DNA from 2 places in the Micromonospora sp. NPDC047793 genome. Region 2 is predicted to be linked to the other one. Evidence: riboswitches for the same ligand, from Rfam matches in the RefSeq annotation. Region 2 holds a riboswitch; the other holds the start of a gene.

What was found. Region 2 has a riboswitch for thiamine pyrophosphate ahead of ABZ738_RS02370 (thiamine phosphate synthase). Riboswitches for the same ligand answer to the same signal wherever they lie in the genome.
Region 1: another riboswitch for thiamine pyrophosphate. It lies ahead of ABZ738_RS29985 (ECF transporter S component); the one in region 2 lies ahead of ABZ738_RS02370 (thiamine phosphate synthase).

The regions. Positions count from the first base shown of each region.
Region 1 covers NZ_JBEYSG010000024.1:71,074-74,275, reverse strand. Annotated here, with positions in the region: gene ABZ738_RS29995 (TIGR03943 family protein) at 1-432, opposite strand, end outside; gene ABZ738_RS29990 (permease) at 429-1,370, opposite strand; TPP riboswitch at 1,701-1,806, shown strand; gene ABZ738_RS29985 (ECF transporter S component) at 1,875-2,465, shown strand; gene ABZ738_RS29980 (ABC transporter ATP-binding protein) at 2,540-3,202, shown strand, end outside.
Region 2 covers NZ_JBEYSG010000001.1:506,069-509,270, forward strand. Annotated here, with positions in the region: gene ABZ738_RS02365 (ThuA domain-containing protein) at 1-753, opposite strand, end outside; TPP riboswitch at 1,147-1,255, shown strand; gene ABZ738_RS02370 (thiamine phosphate synthase) at 1,250-1,876, shown strand; gene thiO (glycine oxidase ThiO) at 1,870-3,123, shown strand; gene thiS (sulfur carrier protein ThiS) at 3,138-3,202, shown strand, end outside.

The DNA of each region.
Region 1 (3,202 bases), on a different contig from region 2:
GTCCGGCAGGGGCGGGTAGTCGGACTCGCGGGGGGCGTTCAGCGCGGTGCCGGCCTGCCCCGCCGCGTACGACCCGAGGGCCGGCGGGGCGACCAGCAGCAGCCCGAGCACGGGCAGGATGAGCAGCCAGCCGATCCGGGGCTCGTGGTGGCCGTGGTCGTCGTGCTCGTCGGTCTGGCCCGTCGCCACCGGGGCGGGACCGCCCACCGGGCCGGTGGACCCGCCGCCGGTCGGGGCCGTCGCGCGGGGCGCGGAGGGACGCAGTTCGTGCCAGAGGGTCATCACCGCGGCGACCACGAGCAGCAGACCGGCGGCGATCAGGAACGGGCGCAGGCCCTCCTTGACGTACCGCAGATAGAGGTCGGTGACGCTGGCCCGGATCACCGCCCCGCCGAGTAGCAGCAGGATCACCGCTTGCGCCTGTCGATTCACAGCAGCACCATCCCGACTCCGGTGGCCATCAGCAGGGCGACCGCGAACGTGGCCGGCGCGAACCGGAAGGCGAACCGCCGGCCGAAGACACCGGCCTGCATCGAGATCAGCTTGAGGTCGACCATCGGCCCCACCACCAGGAAGACCAGTCGGGACGTGAGGGAGAACTGCGACAGCGAGGCCGCGACGAAGGCGTCCGCCTCGGAACAGAGCGAGAGCAGGACGGCCAGCAGCGCCAGCGCCAGGATCGACAGCCAGGCGTTGTCCGCCAGGGTCTGGAGCCAGCGTTCCGGCACCAGCACGTTGATGCTGGCGGCGGCCATCGCGCCGAGCACCAGAAAGCCACCGGCGTGGGTGACGTCGTGCCGGACGGCGGCCCAGAAGGCCCGGCTCCGCCGGGGATCGTCCAGCTCCGGGCGACGCGGCATCTTGATCCACTCGGTGCGACCGAGCCGCAGCCAGAGCCACCCCATGATCATTGCCACGATCAGGCTGGCGACCCCCCGGGCGAGGACCATCTCCGGATTGTTGGGGAAGGCGACCGCCGTGGCGACGAGCACGATCGGGTTGACCGCCGGGGCGGCCAGCAGGAAGGCCAGGGCCGCCGCCGGCGTGACGCCCCGGCGGATCAGCGAGCCCGCGATCGGCACCGACCCGCACTCGCAGCCCGGCAGCACCACACCGGCCGCGCTGGCCGCCGGCACCGCGAGCGCCGGGTGCCGGGGCAACGCCCTGGCCCAGAACGACCGGGGTACGAAGACGGCGATCACGGCGGAGAGGAGGATGCCGAAGACCAGGAACGGCACCGCCTGCACCATGATCGAGACGAACACGGTGGTCCACGTCTGGATGCGGGGATCGTCGAGCGCCCCGGCCAACGGATCACGAAAGATGATCAGCAGGACCAGCAGCGCCGCCAGGATCTCCACCGAACCGATCCGGTCGCCGAGCCAACGTCGGGGCGGCTCGCCGCCGCCCGGCCCGGCCGGACGTTCCTCGGTGGCCACGCCCGTCGGACGACCCTCCGGTTCACCGGCCGGCACGGCATGGTCCGTGTCTGTGCTCACCCTGCCGCCTCTCGGCCCTCGTGGATCGGCGGCCTGAGATTACCGTCCGGAGCCGATGACGTCGATGGATGTCACGAAACCGGGCGGGTTCCCCCGCCCGGTGGGCGCCTCCGGAACCAACGGTCGTCGGCAACCGGCATGACCTGCGTAGATCACATTGTCCGTCGATCTTCGAAGGTGTTAGCGTCGGCGGGACAACACCACCTCCGACAGGGGAGCGCACAGCGCTGAGAGTGCGGGTCCGCCCGCAGACCCTCCGTACCTGATCTGGGTAATGCCAGCGCAGGGAGTTCGGTCCACCTCCAGCCCGCCACGCCCGGCCACGCCGGACGCGGCGTGCGTCTTGCCTGGTTCGACACTGGACTGGGAGCACTCATGAGCCAACCGACCACCACCCGGTGGCGCACCGTCGACATCGTCGTGGCCGCGGTGATCGCCGTCGGCTTCGGTGTCATCTTCTGGGCCTGGGGCCTGCTCTGGCGGGCGGTCGACCCGGCCTTCGCCTTCTTCCCGGCCAGCCAGGCCGTCATGTACGGCGTCTGGCTGGTCCCGGCGGTGCTCGGCGGGCTGGTGATCCGCAAGCCGGGTGCCGCGCTGTTCTGCGAGGCGGTCGCGGCGACGGTCTCCGCGTTGCTGGGCTCCGAGTGGGGCGGTGTCACCATCGTCCAGGGCCTGATCCAGGGCCTCGGGGCGGAGATGGCCTTCGCCGCCTTCCGGTACCGCTCGTTCCGGCTGCCGACGGCGCTGCTCGCCGGCGCGATGACCGGCCTCGGCGCCGCCCTGTTCGACTTCTTCACCTGGAACGCCGCGTACGAGCTGGGCACCTACCGCATCCCGTACGCGCTGCTCACCGTGCTCAGCGCCACCGTGATCGCCGGTGCCGGCGGCTACGCGCTCACCAAGGCGCTCGCCGGCACCGGCGTCCTGGACCGCTTCCCCGCCGGTCGCGAGCGGAACCTGGTCTGACCACGCCCGGTGGAGCCGGTCCGACCGGCTCCACCGGGCCACCGGCGGGTCGGGGACGAAAGCGGGGGTGGCGGATGGGTGAGGTGCGGCTGCGCGGCTTCGGCTGGCGCCACGCCGGGCGGCACGCCTGGGCGGTGCGCGGCGTGGACCTGCGGGTACGCCGAGGCGAGCGGCTGCTGCTGCTCGGGCCCTCCGGCGCCGGCAAGAGCACCCTGCTCGCCGCGCTGGCCGGGCTGCTGCCGGAGGACTCCGGCGAGCGGGAGGGCAGCATCGAGATCGACGGCCGGCCGCCCGCCGATACCCGCGAACGGGTCGGCATCGTCTTCCAGGATCCGCAGTCCCAGCTCGTCATGGCCCGCAGCGGCGACGACGTGGCGTTCGGGCTGGAGAACCGGGGCGTACCCGCCACGCAGATCTGGCCCCGGGTGGACGAGGCGCTGCGCCGGGTCGGCTTCCCGTACCCCCGCGACCGCCCCACCGCCGCGCTCTCCGGCGGCGAACAGCAGCGGCTCGCCCTGGCCGGCGTGCTCGCGCTCCGTCCCCACCTGCTGCTGCTCGACGAACCCACCGCCAACCTCGACCCGGCCGGGGCCGACCTGGTCCGTGCCGCCGTGGGCCGCGCGGTCGACGGCGACACCACCCTGATCCTGGTCGAGCACCGGGTGGCCGACGCCCTGCCGCTGGTCGACCGGGTGGTGGTGCTCGACGCCGGTGGCGGCGTCCGCGTCGACGGCCCG
Region 2 (3,202 bases):
GCCGCCGAGCAGATGACCGAGGAACTGCGGCTCGGCGTACGACTCGTTGGTGTGGCCGCCACCGGTGTACCAGGCCCGGCCGCCGTCGTAGTCCTGGCACCAGGCGATCGGGTGGTCGTGACCCATCGCGCCGGAGCCGGGGGAGTAGCTGGTCTCGTCCAGCGTGGCCAGCACGTGCACCTTGCCGCGCGGGTTGGTGCGGTAGTTGTACCACTCGTCGAACCGGGACCAACGGTCCGGCAGGTCCGCGGTGGACGGGTGCGCCGGGTCCTCCACCTTGACCGTGGCCTGCTGGTTGGCCGGGTGGCTGTTGAAGTACGCCCCGACCAGGCCGCCGTACCACTCCCAGTCGTACTCGGTGTCGGAGGCGGCGTGGACGCCGGCGTACCCGCCACCGGCCCGGATGTAGCGCTCGAACGCCGCCTGCTGGTCGGCGTTGAGCACGTCACCGGTGGTGGAGAGCCAGATCACCGCCTGGTATCCGGCGAGGTTCTGGTCGGTGAAGGCGGTGCTGTCCTCGGTGGCGTCCACGGTGAACCCGTGTTCCGCGCCGAGCTGCTGGATGGCGGCGATGCCGCTCGGGATCGAACCGTGCCGGAAGCCGGCGGTCTTGGAGAAGACCAGCACCGAGAACGGGTCGGCCTCGGCCTGCGGGGCCGGCGCCTGGGCTACCGGAACGGGGGCGGCCTGGGCGGCGGGTGCGCCGGCGAGCGTGGTCGCGGCCAGTCCGAGGGTGAGAAGGGTGGCGGTCATGGGCACGCGCATACGGCGTGGTCGGAACACTCCGGTCTCCTTGATCCTTGCCGGACAGGGGTCGCGGGGGCCGGCTCGCCGAAGACCGTCCCTGATGGAGCCGCAGCCGGAGTGCCGTGCCAGGGCTTCCGTTGCGGCATTATGTCGAATCGCTGAACAAATTAATTCCGCTGAATCGATCCATGGCAAGGTTTCGATGGGTAACGTTTCGGTATCGGTGGGCTGTAATTACCGTTTTTATGTGTGAAGCACGCATTCCCCCTGTGCAAGGCGGGGTCCCCTGCTAACGCCTGCGGTAGAGGAAGGGACCCCTCCTAACGCCGGCGGCGGAGCAGGCCCCCCTGGCGGGACGCACCTTGGCAGGTCAGCGGATCTGTCGTACGGTGGCCACGCAAGTGACCCACGGGAGCCCGGTCGACCGGGCTGAGAGGGGGGCTGTGAGCCCCCGACCGTCGAACCTGATCCGGGTAATGCCGGCGCAGGGAGGAGAGTTGCCGTGCCGTCCCTGGGACGACTGCATCTGATCACCGACACCCGGCCCGGGCGGGATCCGCTCGCCGTGCTCCGGGCCGTACTGCCGGTGGCCCGTACCGAACTCCTGGTGCAGGTCCGGGTCGAGGACTCCGCGACCGACCGCGAGGCGTACGACCTGACCCGACGGGTCCTCGCCCTCTGCGCGCCGTACGCGGTCGACTGCCTGGTCAACGACCGGCTGCATGTGGCGTTGGCCACCGGCGCGGCCGGTGGTCACGTCGGCGCGGACGACCTGCCGGTCGCGGCGGCCCGGCAGGTGCTCGGCCCGGCCGCCGTGCTGGGGGCCACCGCCCGCGAACCGGCCTCGGCCACCGAGGCGGTCGGTGCCGGCGCGAGCTATCTGGGCGTCGGTCCGTGCCGGGCCACCACCACCAAGGACGGTTTGCCGCCGGCGATCGGCGTCTCCGGGCTGAGGGCGGTGGCCGAGGCGGTCACCGTGCCGGTGTACGCCATCGGCGGGGTGAGGCTGGCGGACGTGCCCGCGCTGCGCGCCGCCGGGGCGTACGGGGTGGCGGTGGTCGGTGTGCTCTCGGCCGCCGCCGATCCGGCTCGCGTCGCGGCGGAGCTGATCGGAGCGTTGACGTGTTAGCAGGGGACCCTTCCTCTACCGCAGGCGTTAGTAGGGGGCCCTTCCTTACACCCGACGTAGCTGTCGTGGGTGGGGGGCCGATCGGTCTGGCGATCGCCTGGCGCTGTGCGGCGCGCGGGTTGCGGGTGGTGGTGCACGATCCCGCGCCCGGCTCGGGTGCCTCGCACGTCGCCGCCGGGATGCTCGCGCCGGTGGCCGAGGCGTACTTCGGCGAGCAGGAACTGACCGCCCTGCTCACCGAGTCGGCCGCCCGCTGGCCGGCGTTCGCCGCCGAGCTGACCGAGGCGACCGGCGCCGACATCGGCTACCGCACCGAGGGCACGCTGATGGTCGGGCTCACCGCCGACGACCTCGCCGAGGCGCGTCGCCTCTGGGCGTACCAGCAGGGACTGGGGTTGCCGGTGACGCCGCTGCGCCCCTCGCAGCTGCGCGACCGCGAGCCGGCGCTGGCGGTCCGGGTCCGTGGTGGGGCGCTCGCCGCCACCGACCACCAGGTCGACCCGCGCCGACTGGTGCCGGCACTGCGACTCGCCGCCGAGCGGGCCGGTGCGACGGTGGTCCCGGAGCCGGTGCGGACACCGGCCGACGTCCGCGCCCGGGTGACCGTGATCGCCGCCGGCTGCGGCGCGGCCGCCCTCACCGGGTTGCCGGTCCGCCCGGTGAAGGGCCAGGTGCTGCGGCTGCGCGCGCCCGACGGCGGCCCGCCGGGCTTCCGGCACGTCATCCGGGGGTACGCCGACGGCGAGCACGTCTATCTGGTGCCCCGCGACGACGGTGAGGTGGTCGTCGGGGCGACCGTCGAGGAGCGCTCCGATCTGGCGGTCGGTGCCGGCGCGGTGCTGCGACTGCTGCGTGCCGCGACCGATCTGTTGCCGGAACTGGCCGAGTACGACCTGGTGGAGGCGATCGCCGGGCTGCGCCCCGGCACCCCGGACAACGCCCCGATCCTGGGTCCGTTGCCGGGCCGGCCGGACGTGCTGGTCGCCACCGGTCACCACCGGCACGGCATCGTGCTCACCCCGGTGACCGCCGACCTGATCACCGACCTGGTGACCGGGGCGACCGCCGACACCATCGGCAGCCCGTTCCGCCCCGAGCGCTTCGCCGCCGACGTCGGGCCGGGTGACCGGTTCGGCGCGTTCGTCGCCGACGCCGGACCGGGCGAGGGCTTCGGCACGTCCGCTGCCCACGTCGGACCGGGGGACGGCCTCGGCGCGTCCGGCGACGCCACCCGACCTGCGCAGTGAACGGAGGATGCCTGATGGAGTTGACGGTGAACGGTGTCGGACGCCATGTGTCGGACGAGGTCACGGTCGCCGAACTGGT